Regions from separate parts of the Roseomonas gilardii genome, predicted to be linked through region 1. Evidence: riboswitches for the same ligand, from Rfam matches in the RefSeq annotation. Region 1 holds a riboswitch; the other holds the start of a gene.

Region 1 (7,801 bases):
GGATGCGCGAAAGGATATCCGCCAGCACCGCCAGGATGGCGCCCATGATCAGCGAGGCCGGCAGCAGCCGCGCATGGGAGGGGCCGACCAGGAATCGCGCTGCATGCGGCACCACGAGGCCGACGAAGCCCACCGTGCCGGTGATGCTCACCAGCACCGCGGTCATCGCCGCCGTCACCGCGAAGAGCAGGGCGCGCACCCGCCCCACCGGGATGCCCAGCGTCATCGCCGCATCGGCGCCGAAGGTGAAGGCATCCAGCGCCCGGGCCTGGAACAGGCAGACGAGGCTCGCCACCAGCACGGCCGGCGCCGCGAGGGCGAGGTCGGGCCAGCGCACGCCGCTCAGATTGCCGAGCAGCCAGAACATCACCCCGCGCGCCTGTTCCGCATTCGCGGCGGTGGTGACGACATAGGCGGTGATGGCGTTGAAGAGCTGCGAGGCGACGACGCCGGCCAGGATCACCCGCTCCGCCCCGCCGCCGGAGGCCGAGGCCAGGGCGGCCACGGCCAGCAGCGCGGCCAGCGCGCCGAAAAAGGCACCGCCGGAGAGCGAGACCAGCCCGCCCCCCAGGCCCAGCACCACCACCGCCACGGCGCCGGTCGAGGCGCCGGCGGAGATCCCCAGCACATAGGGCTCCGCCAGCGGGTTGCGCAGCAGCGCCTGCAGCACCGCCCCCGCCACCGCCAGCCCGCCGCCGAGACAGGCCGCCATCAGCGCGCGGCTGAGCCGGTAATCCCAGATCACCCCCTCCTGGATTCGGCTGACCTCGTAGCCCGCGCCGAGCAGCCGGTTGGCCAGCGCCTTGAACGTGGTGACGAGGGGCACCGGCATCTCGCCCACCGAGACGGCCAGGGCGACGCAGAGACCGAGCAGCAGCAGCGCCAGCAGGGCCAGCACCAGCCGCGCCACCTGACCGGTGGCGCCGGGCCGGGCCGTCACCAGGCCGCGGATCGCCGGCCGGGCGGCTTCCAGCGGCAGCCCGTCGCTGGCCAGGCCGCTCACGGCTTCGTCCCGCTTCCCTGGGCCTGCTCCTGCTTCTCCAGGGCCTGGATGCCCCTGGCCACGGCCTCGATGCCGTCGATGGTGCGCAGCGTCGGGTTCATCGACTGCGCCCCCACCACCACGAAGCGCCGCGCCTGCACCGCCGGCATCTGGCTGGTGACCGGGTCCGTCTCCAGGAACTGGCGCTTGACGCTCACGTCGTCGGCGGGGAAGCGGCGGCGCGTCATCTCGCCCATCACGATCACCGCGGGGTTGGCGGTGGCGATGGCCTCCCAGCTCACGGTCGGCCATTCCTCGGTCGTCCGGATGACGTTGCGCAGGCCCAGCAGCCGCGCGATGTAGCCCGGCGCGCCATTGGTGCCGGCCACGAAGGCATCGCCCTTCACGTCGCGGCTGGAGAACCAGAAGACCACCGGCAGGCCCTGCGCCTTCACCGAGGCGACCGCCGCCACCGCATCGGCCTCGCGCTTCCTCAACTGCGCCACCAGCGCGGCGCCGCGATCCCGCACGTCGAAGATCGCGGCGAGCTCCTCGATCTCCTGGTAGAGCAGCTCCATCGTGTAGGGCTGGCTCCGCACCCCGTCGCCGCTGCCGGAATTGTCCTTGCCCGTGCAGTCGGAGGGCGAGATGTAGGTGGGGATGCCGAGATCGGTGAACTGCTCCCGCCGTCCGACCCGGCCGCGCGGCCCGACATGCCATTCGAGCTGCACGGTGACGAGGTCCGGCTCCTTCCCCACCACAGATTCGAAGCTCGGGTCATTGTCCGCGAGGCGCGGGACCCTGGCATTCTCCCCGGCGAACTGCGGCAGCACCGGCTCCACCCAGAGCGCGGTGCCGGCGATCCGGTCGCCGAGGCCCAGGGCGTAGAGGATCTCCGTCTCCGACTGGCCGATGGAGACCACCCGGCGCGGTGCCTTGGGGAAGGTCAGGTCCAGCCCGCAGTTGCGCAGGGTCAGCGGGTAGCGGGTCGGCTCCGCGGCCGCCGGCGGCACCATGGCGCCGGACAGGGCAAGGCCAGCCCCGAGGGCGAGGCCGCCAAGGCGCCGCAGCGCCCTGCCCCGGCGCGGGCCGGCCAGGGCGGAAAGCATCGGAAAGGACGGCATGAATCAGGCTCCCGCCTCCGGAGCACCCCGCCCGGCGGCCTGGTGAAGCGACGACGGCAGGTCTCCTGGCTCGCGGCTTCCGGCATCGGCGCGGGACGCCATGCCGGCTTCGCCAGCCCTGTCTTCCCGGGCCCCGGCCTCCTTGCGGAGAGGCGAGGGCTCAGTGACCCGCCAGGCCGTCTCCGGAAGGGGCGGCAGGGCGGACGGGCCAGCGGGGAACCGCTGACAGTTGCGGGGGCAGCGGCCGACTTGCTCCCGGGCGCGAGGCCCGGCCGGAGCGCACGGCCTTCCCTTTTCACCCGCTCGCGCGGGACCGTCGACGGGCCAACCTATCCCGCGCATGGGCCGGCGGGCAAGGCGAAGCCGCGACCGCCGCGGCACGCCATCCCTCACCCCATCCCGCAGCACGGGCACGCCGGCCAGCACATGCGGCAGCGGCGTGCCGTGGCGCTGCCGGTGCGCGGCGTCGAAACCCGCGCGCTCCAGCGCCTCGCAACGGTCGAGATGGCGCAGCAGCAGCCGCTCCGCCCGTTCCGAGGAGGCATGGCGGCGGCGCCACAGGCGCCAGAGGAGATGCGCGTTCACGGCCCAGGCGTCATAGGCATGCTCCCGCATCCGCTGGCGCACGGCGGGCGGCAGGGCGTCGAAGCAGGCCCATTCGTCGCCGCCCCAGCGGCGCCAAAGCGTTTCCCGGACGGTGTTGTCGTTTCCCGCCACGCCGCTCAGCCCCAGGCTGGGAAAGGGTCCGGCAGCCGGGCCCAGGCGCGCGGCCCGTGCCGCATCTCCGCATCGGTCAGCAGGCAGGCATCGAGTTGCCGGCGCAGCGCCGCCTCGTCCATGCCGGCGCCGATGAAGACCACCTCCTGCCGCCGGTCGCCGAAGGGCTCCCGCCACTGGGCACGGATGCCGTCTCGCCATTCCGGGTCCCCGGGCCAGCGGGCGGGGTCCACGGCCGCGAACCAGTGGCCCGCCGCCTCGTGCCGCCCGACCTGCCCGGCCAGTTGCCAGGAGCCCGCCCAGCCCATGCGCGTGGCCAGCCAGAAGAAGCCCTTGGCCCGCACCACGCCCGGCAGGTCGGATTCGATCAAGGCCTTCCACCGCGCCGGATGCAGCGGGTGCCGCGCCCGCCAGACGAAGGAGCGGATGCCGAACTCCTCGCTTTCCGGCAGGTGCCCGCCCGCCAGGGCCTGGGCCCAGCCCGCCGCGCGCTGCGCCCGCGCGAAGTCGAAGCGCCCGGTTCCCAGCACCTCGGGCAGCGGGACGCGGCCATGGTCGGCGGCGAGGATGGCGGCCGTGGGGTTGAAGGTGGCGAGCAGCGCGGCCAGCCGTTCCCGCTCCGCCGCGTCCATGCGGTCGGTCTTGTTGATCACCAGCACGTCGGCGAACTCGACCTGCTCCACCAGCAGGTCCACCAGCAGCCGGTCATCCTCCTCGCCCGCCGTCTCACCCCGGACGCGCAGCGTGTCGGCGGAGCCGTAGTCGCGCAGGAAGGCCGGGCCATCGACCACGGTCACCATCGTGTCCAGCCGTGCCAGGTCGCCCAGGCTGCGCCCCGCCTCGTCGCGGAAGTCGAAGGTGGCCGCCACCGGCATGGGCTCCGCGATGCCGGTGCTCTCGATCACCAGCGCATCGAAGCGCCCTTCCCGCGCCAGGCGGGCAACCTCCACCATCAGGTCCTCGCGCAGGGTGCAGCAGATGCAGCCGTTGCTCATCTCCACCAGCTTCTCGCTGGTGCGGGTCAGCGTCCCATCCGCCGAGGGCGTGCCGGCGACGAGCGCGGCGTCGATGTTCACCTCGCTCATGTCGTTGACGATGACGGCGACGCGCCGGCCCTCGCGGTTGGCGAGGATGTGGTTGAGCAGCGTCGTCTTGCCCGCCCCCAGGAAACCCGAGAGCACGGTGACGGGGAGGCGTGTGTCAAAGGTCATGGAGTGGAATCCGTCCGGCTTCGTCGAGGCAGAGGAGCAGCCGGGGCACGGGCACGCCGTCCATCGGCGGGGATCGGTGCACCAGCCCGCGGCCGGGCGCGGCGGGATGCGCGTCGCCCTTGAGGATCGCGGCATCGCCGGTGCCCAGGCGCGCGGGCACCGGGCCGCCTTGCGGGTCATGGGCACGCGCGGCTTCCGCCCCGAACAGGGGAAGCCATTCCGTGCCTGCCCCGGCATAGGTGCAAAGCAGGCGCAGCCCCACCGCATCGGCATGGAAGAGGCGGCAGGCATCGCCGGTGATGCCCTCCAGCCGCGCCCGGAGGCGCTTCCGACCCAGGATCACGGAGAAGCTGACGCAGAGCCAGCGGATGTCGCGCAACAGGGCGGGCGGCAAGGGCGCCGGCAGCTTCGCGGCGAGGCGGAGGGCGCAATCCTCGGCCAGATCCTCCACCACCATGCGGAAGGGGGCGAGGCGCATCAGGGGCCGCAGGACACCGGGTTCCGGCGGCGGGCGCTGCCAGATGGCAAGCGGCACGTCGGGCCGGCGCACCTCCATCAGCACACCGGGATCGGCGGCGGCCAGGATGCGGAAGGCGCCTTCATCGGGCGCTGTCAGGGCTTCGCTGAGGAACACGCCCTGGGGTCTATATGTAATGTTATAATATTACAATACCCGGCCCGCATTCGCGGCGGGGAGAACCGGGGCGCGCCGCCCCGGGACCAAAGGCTCCCGCTACCAGCTCCGCAGTCGGCGCAGGCGCGGGGTCTTCTTGTGCTGGTGCTCGTCCATGCGTCCGAGCAGTGAGTCCAGCTCGGCGATGGCGCGGTGCAGATAGGGGCCCTTGTTCAGCATGACGCATTCGGCCCGCGCCGCCATCGCGGCGTCGGTCATCTCGCCGCGCGAGGGCGCCCCCTTCTTGATCAGCCGCTCCAGCACCTGGGTCGCCCAGATCACCGGCACATGCGCGGCCTCGCCGAGCCAGAGGATCTCCTCCTGCATCTCCGCCATCCGGGCGAAGCCGATCTCCACCGCCAGGTCGCCGCGCGCGATCATGATCGCCGTCGGCTGCTGCCCCGCGGCGCGCGTCAGGATGGCGGGCAGGGCACGGACAGCCCGCGTGGTCTCGATCTTCAGGATCAGCGACAGGCTCCGCCAGTCATCGGGCCGGCGGCGCTCCAGCTCCTCCTGCAACAGGGCCACGTCCTGGGCCGACTGCACGAAGGAATAGCCGATGCCGTCGGCATGCTGCGCGACGAAGTCCAGGTCCTGCCGGTCCTGGTCGGTCAGCGCGGCGCAGTGCAGGTCGGTATCGGGGAAGTTGATGCCCTTTTCCGGCTTCAGCTTCACGCTGCCGCCCGCCGCGGCGGTGACGCGCGCCACCACCCCCCAGGGCTCCACCCGCTCGATGCTGGCGCCGAGCTTGCCGTCATCGATGAAGAGCCGCTCCCCCGGCCGGACCATGCCCAGCACCCCGCCCAGCGTGCATTCCACCGACGCACGGACCCCCTCCGGCGCCACCGCCCCGATCCCGCCGGGCGCGGTGACGACCAGCCGGTCGCCTTCCGCCACGCGATGCGCGCCGGCCACCCGCACCTCGCCGGTGCGGATCTTCGGGCCGCCCAGGTCCATGATCACCTTCATGCGCCGGCCGGTGGCGGCCTCGGCCGTCCGGACATGCGCGATCATGCGCTGCCAGGCCTCCCGCCCGTCATGGGCGCAGTTGATCCGCACCGCCTCGACGCCGCGCTCGGCCAGTTTCCGCATGAAGGCGGGATCGTCGGCGGCCTCGCTCGGGCAGGTGACCAGCAGATGCACGGGCCGTTGCGGCGAGGCCGGGCCCAGCACCGCCCGCGTCCGTTCCGCCAGCCGGCGCTCCCCCTCGAAGAAGGCTGCCGGCGACACCAGCGGCTCCTCGGCCGGCCGTCCGGCCAGGGCCGCGAGAGCGCGTTCCACGCTTTCCAGCACGGGCAGCACACGGCTTTCCAGCCGGCCCAGCGAGGACAGGCCCAGCAGCATCAGCGGCCGCTGCAAGGGGCGCAGATCCCGGTGCCGCAGCGCGAGATAGCAGGCAAGGTTCTCCGCGCCCGGCCGGAAGTCGGGCTGGTGGAGCGAGCCCTCCCATTGCCGCACCAGGCTGCGCCCTTCCTCGCGCACCGCCTTCAGCAGGGCCCGGATCTCGGCATGCAGGACTGGCACATCCACCGGCAGGTCCTCTCCGGGGAGCGGCTGCCCTGTGGCTTCGGAAGACCGGGCGGGATCATCGGACATGCGGCGTCTCCTGCGGGACAACCACCTTTCTAGCGCAGCCCGCCCGGCTCCCGCGTGAAGCTGACGTGACGCGCCGGATCAGCCCCGCTTGGCCTGCGCCGCCATGCGCACCGTGGCGTTGGCCGCACCGAAGCCGGTGGCGCCACGGCGCTCGATCATCTCGAAGAAGAAGCGGTGCTCGAAGGCGCGCAGGTAGAAATGCAGCAGCTCACCGCCCGCATCGCGGTCGTAGAGCACGTCATGCTGCTGCAGCTTGCGCAGGAACTCGTCGTCCAGCCCCCATTTCGCCTGCAGGTCGTCGTAGTAGTTCGCCGGCACGGAGAGGGTTTCCGCCCCGCGCCGCCGCACGTCGCGCACGCTGGCGAAGATGTCCTTGGTGTCGAAGGCGATGTGGTGCACGCCGGCCCCGGCGAAGGCGGTGACGAAGCGGCCGGTGGAGGTCTTCTGCCCCTCCGAGATGTTCAGCGGCAGGCGGAGCGTGCCATTGTCGGACACCACCGCGCGGCTGCGCACCAGTCCCTGCGGATCGGCGAGATCCCAGATCGACTGCGGCTCCAGCCCGAAGACGCTGCGCCAGAACAGCACCGCGGAATCCATCGTGCCGTTGGGCAAGGCGAGCGCGATGTGGTCGCAGCCGGTGAGGCCGCTGTCGGCGACCTCCGTGCCTTCCTCCAGCATCACGAAATCGTCCTGCCAGCTCCCCTCCCCGGGGCGCGGCGCCTCGACCAGCAGGATCAGCGTGCCGTCGGTGTTGCGGATGCCGGAAATCGGCAGCTCGCCCTCGCCCCGGTGCTCCTGCCAGTCGGAGCAGAGCAGCTTGCGGGCGCGCGTCAGCGTCTGCCCCACATCGTCCACCCGCACGGCGAAGGCGCAGACCGAGGGGCCATGGAGCTGGAAGTGCTCGGAGGCGGCGCTGTCCTGCTCGCTGTTCAGCACCAGGGAAACATCGCCCTGGCGGTAGAGGTCCACATCCTTGCTGCGGTGCCGCCCGGCGCGGCGGAAGCCGGTGCGCTCCAGATAGGTGGCGAGCTTGCGCCGCGCGCCCTCGTCCACCGCGAATTCCAGGAACTCCACCCGCTCCACCACCGGCGGCGGCGGCAGGTCGAGCACGCCGGTGCGGGATTCGGTGAAGATCAGCGAGCGCAGCCCGTCGCGCGCGTTGGTGCGGGCCGGCAGGGTGCGGAAATCGTCGTTGAAGATTTCCAGCGACAAGGGGCCGCGATAGCCGGAGGCCACCACCGCGCGGGTGAAATCCTCCACCGGCAGGTCGCCCTGGCCGGGGAAGTTGCGGAAATGCCGGCTCCAGGACAGCACGTCCATGGTCAGCTTCGGCGCGTCGGCGAGCTGCACGAAGAAGATCCGCTCGCCGGGCACCTGGGCGATGCCGGAAGGATCGTCGCCCAGGGAAAGGGTATGGAAGCTGTCGAGGATCAGCCCCAGCGCCGGGTGATCCGCCTCCTGCACCACCTTCCAGGCATGGCTCCAGCGCCGGATGTTC
Region 2 (7,801 bases), 1.6 Mb from region 1:
TGAAGCGCAGCGCCGCCCCGGCATTCTCCGGCCCGCCGGCGGCGAAACCCGCATCCAGCCAGCGCCAGGCGGGTTCCGGCAGGGTGGAGAGGGCACGCAGCCGCGCATCGTCCCGTCCGTCGCCCGGCAGCAGCGCGAGCGCGATCCCCTCCCGCCGCGCCAGCGCCGCCAGTTCCTCGGCGCCATAGCGCCAGTAGTCGAGCCCGCCCAGCAACCGCGCCATCACGCAGCGCGACGCGGCCAGCGTGTTCTCCAGATAGAGATCGACCGAAAGCGGATGGCGCAGCCGCCCCAGGCTGGCGAGCCGCAGTTCGGGCCGCTCGCCCTCCATCCCCGCCCAGGCCGTGGCGGCGGCGCCGAGATCGGCGTCGGAGAAGGAGAGCACCACCAGCTCCGCGGGCGCCTGGCCGAGATCGACGGCGGCATCCGCCTCGTCCAGGCTGCGCGTCTCGCGGACCAGCAGGTGCATGGCGCGGCCCGCTCCCTCAGCCCATCAGCGCGGCGGCGATGGCGTCCCGGTCCAGCCCGGTCTGCCCGATCACCACGAGCTGCCCCTGGCGCGCCTCGCCCGGCGCCCAGGCGCGGTCGAACTGGTGGCTGAAACGGGTGCCGACACCCTGCACGGCGAGGCGCAGCGGCTTGCCGGCGATGGCGGCGAAGCCCTTCATCCGCAGCACGTCATGTGCCTCCGCCACCGCGCGCAGCCGCGCCACCAGCGCCTCGGGCGAGTCCAGCTCGGGCAGCGGCAGGGCGAAGCTGGTGAAGTCGTCATGCTCGTGCGCGCCATCCTCGGCATCGTGGTGCGAGGGGCGGGCGGCGAGGTCGTCCTCGGCGGCGGCGTTGAGGCCGAGCAGGATGGCGGGATCGAGCTTCCCGTCGCGGGCGGGCACGACCTTCACCGCGCGCGGGATGGCGCCCGCGATCCCGGCGCGCAGCCGCGCGGTGGCGGCCTCGTCCAGCAGGTCGGTCTTGTTCAGCACCACGAGGTCCGCGGCCAGGAGCTGATCCTCATAGACCTCCGCCAGCGGGTTGTCGTGGTCCAGCGACGGGTCCTCCGCGCGCTGCGCCGCCACCGCCTCCGGGTCCTCGGCGAAGCGGCCATCGGCCACGGCGGGGCCGTCCACCACCGTCACCACGCCGTCCACCGTGACGCGGGAGCGGATGCCGGGCCAGTTGAAGGCCTTGATCAGCGGCTTCGGCAGGGCGAGGCCGGAGGTCTCGATCAGGATATGCTCCGGCGGGTTCGGCCGGTCGAGCAGGGCCTGCATGGTGGGCAGGAACTCGTCGGCCACGGTGCAGCAGAGGCAGCCATTGGCCAGCTCGACGATGTTCTCCTCTTCGCAGCCCTCGATGCCGCAGCTCCGCAGCGTCTCGCCGTCGATGCCCAGCGCGCCGAACTCGTTGACGATGATGGCGATGCGGCGGCCGCGCGCATGGGCCATCAGGTGGCGCACCAGCGTGGTCTTCCCGGCGCCGAGGAAGCCGGTGACGATGGTGGCGGGGATCTTTGTGGCGGTGGCGCTCACGCGGCGTTCTCCGGTGCGGTCTGGGTGGGTTCGGCGGGCTCCGGCGCGGCGAAGGGCGGCACGCGGCCGAGCACGACCTGTTTCAGGGAGGCGGGGCGCTTCGAGGGCATGACCACCCCCGTGCGGGAGGCTGCGAACAGCGCGCCGTAATCCAGCAGGTCCCCCGCCTGTTCCGGCAGGAGGCGGCCCAGCAGGTACTGCCACTTGCCCGCCGCGGCGAGGGCGGCGGCGCAGCCCTGCTCGCAGGAGGCCATGCAGGTGGCGGCGCGCAGCCGCACCGGGCTGTCCGGCCGCGCCGCCAGGGCTTCGGCCACGGCGTCGTGCAGCCGCTGGCCCTCGGGCACGTCGCCCTCGCGCAGATCGAGTCCGGCGCGGCAGGTGATGCAGACATGGAGCAGGACAGGCTCGGCCAAACGGGGCACCCCAGGGATCGACACGCGCATGGGATGCCGACCGCTCCCATTGCCCCCTCCGGTCGGGGAAGCCGGGAACCGATGGCCGCCGGCCAGGGGGCCGGGGCGCATCGCCGATGCCGGGGCACCCCGCCCGGCGTCACGATCCATCCCGCCGGGACAAGCCCGGTGGGGATGATGGCAGGTCTCCTGGCTCGCGGATCAGGCGCGGCCTGCCGGCCTTCCCGGCACGCCGCCCCATTCCCGGGGCCGGCACGCCAGTGGCGGATTGGCAGGCCGCTCTCCGCTCACAGTTGCGGGGGCAGCCGCGGATTCGGGCCGCACGACCCTCACCGCATTCCCTTTTCACCCCCGCCCCGGGCATTGTCGGTGGCATCGGCCCATGGCGGGGGACCATCGGCTGCGGGGGTAGTCTTGGCGGCCCGGCCCTGTCAATGGAAAGCCATGGCTGCCGATTCCCCCGACACCCCCATGCTGACCCTGGTCCTGGGCGGCACCCGTTCCGGCAAGAGCCGCCACGCGGAGACCCTCCTCGCCGCCCTGCCGAAACCCTGGCTCTACATCGCCACGGCCCAGGCCTTCGACGAGGAGATGCGCGCCCGCATCGCCGAGCACCGCGCCCGCCGCGGTCCGGAATGGGAAACGGTGGAGGCGCCGCTCGACCTGCCCGCCGCCCTGCTGCGCGCCCGGCACCGCCCGGTGCTGGTGGACTGCCTGACGCTCTGGCTGAGCAACCTGATCCTGGGCGAGCGCGACCTGGAGGCGGCGGCGGTGGCGCTGGAAACGGCGCTGGCGCAGCGTTCCGCCCCGGCGGTGCTGGTCTCCAACGAGGTCGGCCTCGGCATCGTGCCCGAGAACGCCCTGGCCCGGCGCTTCCGCGACGCGGCGGGTATCCTGCACCAGCGCCTGGCGGAACGGGCGGAGCGCGTGGTCTTCACCGTCGCCGGCCTGCCCATGGTGGTGAAGTGAGCGACACGGAGGAAGCCGCCCGCCACCGCGCGAAGATGGAGAAGCGCAAGGCGGTGCAGGATGCCGAGGTGGCCTCGAAGACCATCGAGAAGGGCCTGCTGCTGGTGAACACCGGCCCCGGCAAGGGCAAGTCCACCGCCGCCTTCGGCCTGCTGCTGCGCATGCTGGGCCATGGGCGGCCCTGCGGCGTGGTGCAGTTCATCAAGGGCGCCTGGAGCACGGGCGAGCGCCATGTGCTGGAAGGCTTCGGCCCCTTGGTGGAGTGGCACAGCATGGGCGAGGGCTTCACCTGGGAAACGCAGGACCGCGCCCGCGACGTGGCGGCGGCGGAGGCGGCCTGGGCGAAGGCCCTGGCGCTGATGGCGCGGGAGGACCTCGCCCTGCTGGTGCTGGACGAGCTCTGCATCGCGCTGCGCTACGGCTATCTCGGCACCGACGCCGTGGTGGCGGCGCTGCGGGCACGGCGGCCCTCGCTGCATGTCGTCGCCACCGGCCGCAACGCCCCGCCGGCGCTGGTCGAAGCGGCGGACCTCGTCACCGAGATGGGGCTGGTGAAGCACCATTTCGCGGCGGGGGTGAAGGCGCAGCAGGGGATCGAGTTCTGATGTCCGTGGCCCTGATGTTCCAGGGCACCGGTTCCTCGGTCGGCAAGTCGCTGCTGGTGGCGGGGCTGGCGCGTCTCTTCGCGCAGCGCGGGCTGCGGGTGCGGCCCTTCAAGCCGCAGAACATGTCCAACAACGCCGCCGTCACGGCCGATGGCGGGGAGATCGGCCGCGCCCAGGCCCTCCAGGCGCGGGCGGCCGGCGTGGCGCCCAGCGTCCACATGAACCCCGTGCTGCTCAAGCCGCAGAGCGAGACCGGCTCCCAGGTCGTGGTGCAGGGCCACGTCCTCGCCACGGCGCGGGCCCGCGAATACCAGGCGATGAAGCCCCAACTCATGCCCCATGTCCTCGACAGCTTCGCGCGGCTGCGGGCCGAGGCCGACCTCGTGCTGGTGGAGGGGGCCGGCAGCGCCTCCGAGATCAACCTGCGCGCGGGCGACATCGCCAATATGGGCTTCGCCCGCGCCACCGGCACGCCGGTCGTGCTGGTGGGCGATATCGACCGGGGCGGGGTGATCGCCAGCCTCGTCGGCACCCAGGCGGTTCTGCCGCCGGAGGATGCGGCGATGATCCGCGGCTTCCTGGTGAACCGGATGCGCGGCGACCCGACGCTGTTCGAGGCGGGGATGCGCGCGATCGCGGAACGCACCGGCTGGGCGCCGCTGGGGCTGGTGCCCTTCACCGACGCGGCGCGCCGCCTGCCGGCTGAGGACGCACAGGATCTGTTCACCGCCCTTGGGGCCGCCCCCCGCAACCCCGGCGCCCCCCTGCGGATCGCCGTGCCGGTGCTGCCCTGCATCAGCAATTTCGACGACCTCGACCCGCTCGCCGCCGAGCCGGGGGTGGAGCTCCTGCTGCTGCGCCGGGGCACGCCCCTGCCGGGGGATTGCGGCCTCGTGGTGCTGCCCGGCTCGAAGGCCACGATCGCCGACCTCGCCGTGCTGCGCGAGGAAGGCTGGGACATCGACATCCTGGCGCACCGGCGGCGGGGCGGGCGGGTGCTGGGGCTCTGCGGCGGCTACCAGATGCTCGGGCGGCGGATCGAGGACCCGCTGGGCATCGAGGGTCCGCCCGGCGGCGTGGCGGGGCTCGGCCTGCTCGACGTCTCGACGGTCCTGACACGGGAGAAGCGGCTCAGCCCGGCCGGCGGCGTGACGCTGGCGGAAGGCGCGCCCTTCACCGGCTACGAGATGCATATGGGCCGCACCGAGGGGCCGGACGCGGCGAACCCGCTGCTCCGCCTCGATGACGGGCGGCTGGACGGCGCTGTCTCGGCGGACGGGCTGGTTTCGGGCACCTATGTCCACGGCCTGTTCGGCGACGACGCGCAGCGGGCGGCCTGGCTGGGGCGCCTGGGCCTCGCCGCGGCGCCGCGCCGGCACGAGGCCGGGGTCGAGGCGGCGTTGGACGCGCTGGCGGCGCATCTGGCGCGGCATGTGGACGTGGAAGCCCTGCTGCGCATCGCCGGACGGGCATGATCCCCGATCCCCACGGGGCGCTGGCGATCTTCTGATCGGGCTCCCGGCCGGGGCGGCGTTGACGGGCCGGGCGCGGCGCGGGAGAGGATCGTCCCAGGCAGGGCACCGAAGGGGTCGATCCATGGACCGTCGCAGCTTTCTGGCTTCCGCAGCCACCATTACCCTGGCCGCCGGCACCCTGACCGCCGGCCTCCAGAGCCCCGGACAGGCCCTGGCCCAGCCAACCCCCCAACCGGCGCCCCTGCCGCCCGGCTGGCGCCAGTTCGAGGTCGTCACTCGCGTGACGCTGCAGGACGCCCCGGGCGCGGCGCAGCTCTGGCTGCCCATGGCGCAGACGGCCGGCGGCTACCAGGCTGTCCTCGAAACCCGCTGCCAGGGCACGGGCCGGGCCCAGGTCGTGCGGGACGCGCGCTACGGCGCCGAGGTGCTGAAGATGAACTGGGAGGCCGGCTCCGACACCCCCAGGAGCGCCGAGCTGGTCCAGCGCGTGGCCACCCGGGACCGCGACGGCCACGACCCGGCCGTGCCCGTCACCCTGGCCGAGCGCCAGTTCTGGACCCAGCCCACCGAGAGCGTGCAGACGGACGGCATCGTACGCGACACCGCGCAGCGCATCACCGCCGGGCTGAGCGAGCCGCGCGCCCGGCTGCGGGCGATCTACGACTGGGTGGTGGACCACACGACCCGCGACCCGGAAACGCCGGGCTGCGGCTTCGGCGATGTCCGCGGCATGCTGGAAAGCGGCCGGCTGAGCGGCAAATGCGCCGACATCAACGGGCTCATGACGGGCCTCGCCCGCGCGGCGGGCTTCCCGGCACGCGACGTCTACGGGGTCCGCGTCGCCGGCTCGCGCCAGTTCCGGACGCTGGGCGCCAGCGGCGACGTCTCCAAGGCGCAGCACTGCCGCTCCGAGGTCTTCCTGGAGGATGCCGGCTGGTTCCCCATCGATCCGGCGGATGTGCGCAAGGTCATCCTGGAGCACAAGCTGGCCCTGGACAGCGCCGAGATCCGCGCCCTGCGCGAGAGCATCTTCGGCTCCTGGGAGATGAACTGGGTGGGCTACAACAGCGCCACCGACATCATCCTGCCGGACGCGATGGGCAACCAGAAGCCGAACTTCGCCTTCCTGATGTACCCCTGTGCCTTCACCGCGAACGGCCAGCCGGATTGCCTGGACCCCGTGCATTTCAGCTACGCGATCGAGGCGCGAGAGATCGCCGCCTGACCCCGCCGCGCCCTCAGCCCGCCGCCATGGCGAGCGCGGCCAGCGCCAGCACCGCCGCGAACTGCACCGCGCAGGCCCGCCGGTAAAGCCGCAGCGCCCGGCGCAGATCCGCCGGCACCGCCTCCGCGCGGCCGTCGCCCATCCAGTGATCCTCCACCCGCACGCCGCCATAGACGCGCGGCCCGGCGAGGCGCAGGCCCAGCGCCCCCGCCATGGCGGCTTCCGGCCATCCGGCATTGGGGGAACGGTGGCGGCTGGCATCCCGCCGCACCGCGCGCAGCGCCCCCCGCGCGCTGGCTCCGGGGGTGAGCAGGGCGGCGAGGACGAGCCACAGTGCCGAGAGGCGGGAGGCCGGAAGGTTCACCAGGTCGTCGAAGCGGGCGGCGGCCCAGCCATAGTCGGCGTAGCGCGGCGTGCGGTGGCCGATCATGCTGTCGGCGGTGTTGGCGGCCTTGTAGCCGGCGATGCCGGGCAGGCCCGCGACCCCGCACCAGAAGGCCGGCGCCACCACGCCGTCGGAGAAGTTCTCGGCCAGGCTCTCGGTCGCGGCGCGCACCACGCCCGCCTCGTCCAGCGCGGCGGGGTCGCGGCCCACGATTCGCGACACCGCCTCGCGCCCGCCCGCCAGCCCGCGCTCCTCCAGCGCCCGCGCCACGGCGCGCACGTGATCGTGCAGGCTGCGCTGCGCCGGCAGGCTCGCCGCCAGCAGCGCCAGCAGGGCGACCGCCGGCCAGAAGGGGAGGGACCGCAGCAGCAGGAGCTGCAGCAGCGCGGCGGGCACCACCACCGCGCTCAGGAGAAGCAACTGCGCGAGGAACCCCGCGAGGCGCCTTGCCTTATTCGTGCCGGTTTCCCGATTCAGACGGCGTTCCAGCCAGGCGATGAGCCCACCCATCCAGACCACCGGATGGCGGATCCTGCGGAACACGGCTTCGGGATAGCCAAGGACGGCTTCCAGCGCGAGCGCGCCGGCCAGGATGAACAAGCTGGGCAAGGGACAGGTTCGAATTGCTGACGATGAATGCGGCAGGGGCTAGCACGCCCCGGGACGGCGCGTCAGGCGCCGTGACCGAACATGGTGGCCGGCTGGCCGCGGCACGGCTGCTCTTTCCCGGCGCGCCGGAGCCTTTCCTCGACCTGTCCACGGGTATCAACCCCGTGCCCTATCACCTGCCGCGCTTCCCGGCCGATGCCTTCACCCGCCTGCCGGAGCCGGAGGCGCTGTGGGAACTCCAGATGATCGCCGCCGCCGCCTATGGCGCCGCATCGCCGGAGATGGTGGCCGCCGCGCCGGGCACGCAGATCCTGATCAGCCTCCTGCCGCATCTCCTGCCCTGGCGCGACGTGGCGGTGCTCGGCCCGACCTATGCCGAGCACGCCCTGTCCTGGCGCGCGGCCGGGGCGCGGGTGACGGAAACGGAAGACCCCGGGGAACTGGCGCGGCACGAGGTGGCGGTGCTGTGCAACCCCAACAACCCCGATGGCCGCCGGCACGACCGGGCAGCGCTGGCGGCGCTGGCGGCCCGGGTGAGGCTGCTGGTGGTGGACGAGTCCTTCGCCGATTTCGACGGGCCGGAGCGCAACGCGG

Evidence for each region. A riboswitch is a leader RNA that binds a small molecule or an ion and turns the genes downstream of it on or off. The one in region 1 is predicted to bind cobalamin.
Region 2: it holds a riboswitch for cobalamin, as region 1 does, so the genes downstream of both, RGI145_RS06935 (DUF1636 family protein) here and RGI145_RS19365 (ABC transporter substrate-binding protein) in region 1, are expected to answer to the same signal.

The regions. Positions count from the first base shown of each region.
Region 1 covers NZ_CP015583.1:4,288,752-4,296,552, forward strand. The annotation lists gene RGI145_RS19360 (FecCD family ABC transporter permease) at 1-1,003, opposite strand, end outside; gene RGI145_RS19365 (ABC transporter substrate-binding protein) at 1,000-2,106, opposite strand; cobalamin riboswitch at 2,145-2,439, opposite strand; partial or broken gene RGI145_RS25870 (DUF6525 family protein) at 2,644-2,823, opposite strand; gene zigA (zinc metallochaperone GTPase ZigA) at 2,829-4,034, opposite strand; gene RGI145_RS19375 (DUF1826 domain-containing protein) at 4,024-4,668, opposite strand; gene RGI145_RS19380 (pyruvate kinase) at 4,768-6,303, opposite strand; gene RGI145_RS19385 (bifunctional sugar phosphate isomerase/epimerase/4-hydroxyphenylpyruvate dioxygenase family protein) at 6,382-7,801, opposite strand, start outside.
Region 2 covers NZ_CP015583.1:1,535,690-1,543,490, forward strand. The annotation lists gene cobN (cobaltochelatase subunit CobN) at 1-469, opposite strand, end outside; gene cobW (cobalamin biosynthesis protein CobW) at 486-1,526, opposite strand; gene RGI145_RS06935 (DUF1636 family protein) at 1,523-1,969, opposite strand; cobalamin riboswitch at 2,102-2,352, opposite strand; gene cobU (bifunctional adenosylcobinamide kinase/adenosylcobinamide-phosphate guanylyltransferase) at 2,384-2,908, shown strand; gene cobO (cob(I)yrinic acid a,c-diamide adenosyltransferase) at 2,905-3,513, shown strand; gene RGI145_RS06950 (cobyric acid synthase) at 3,513-4,988, shown strand; gene RGI145_RS06955 (transglutaminase-like domain-containing protein) at 5,110-6,213, shown strand; gene cbiB (adenosylcobinamide-phosphate synthase CbiB) at 6,227-7,207, opposite strand; gene cobD (threonine-phosphate decarboxylase CobD) at 7,279-7,801, shown strand, end outside.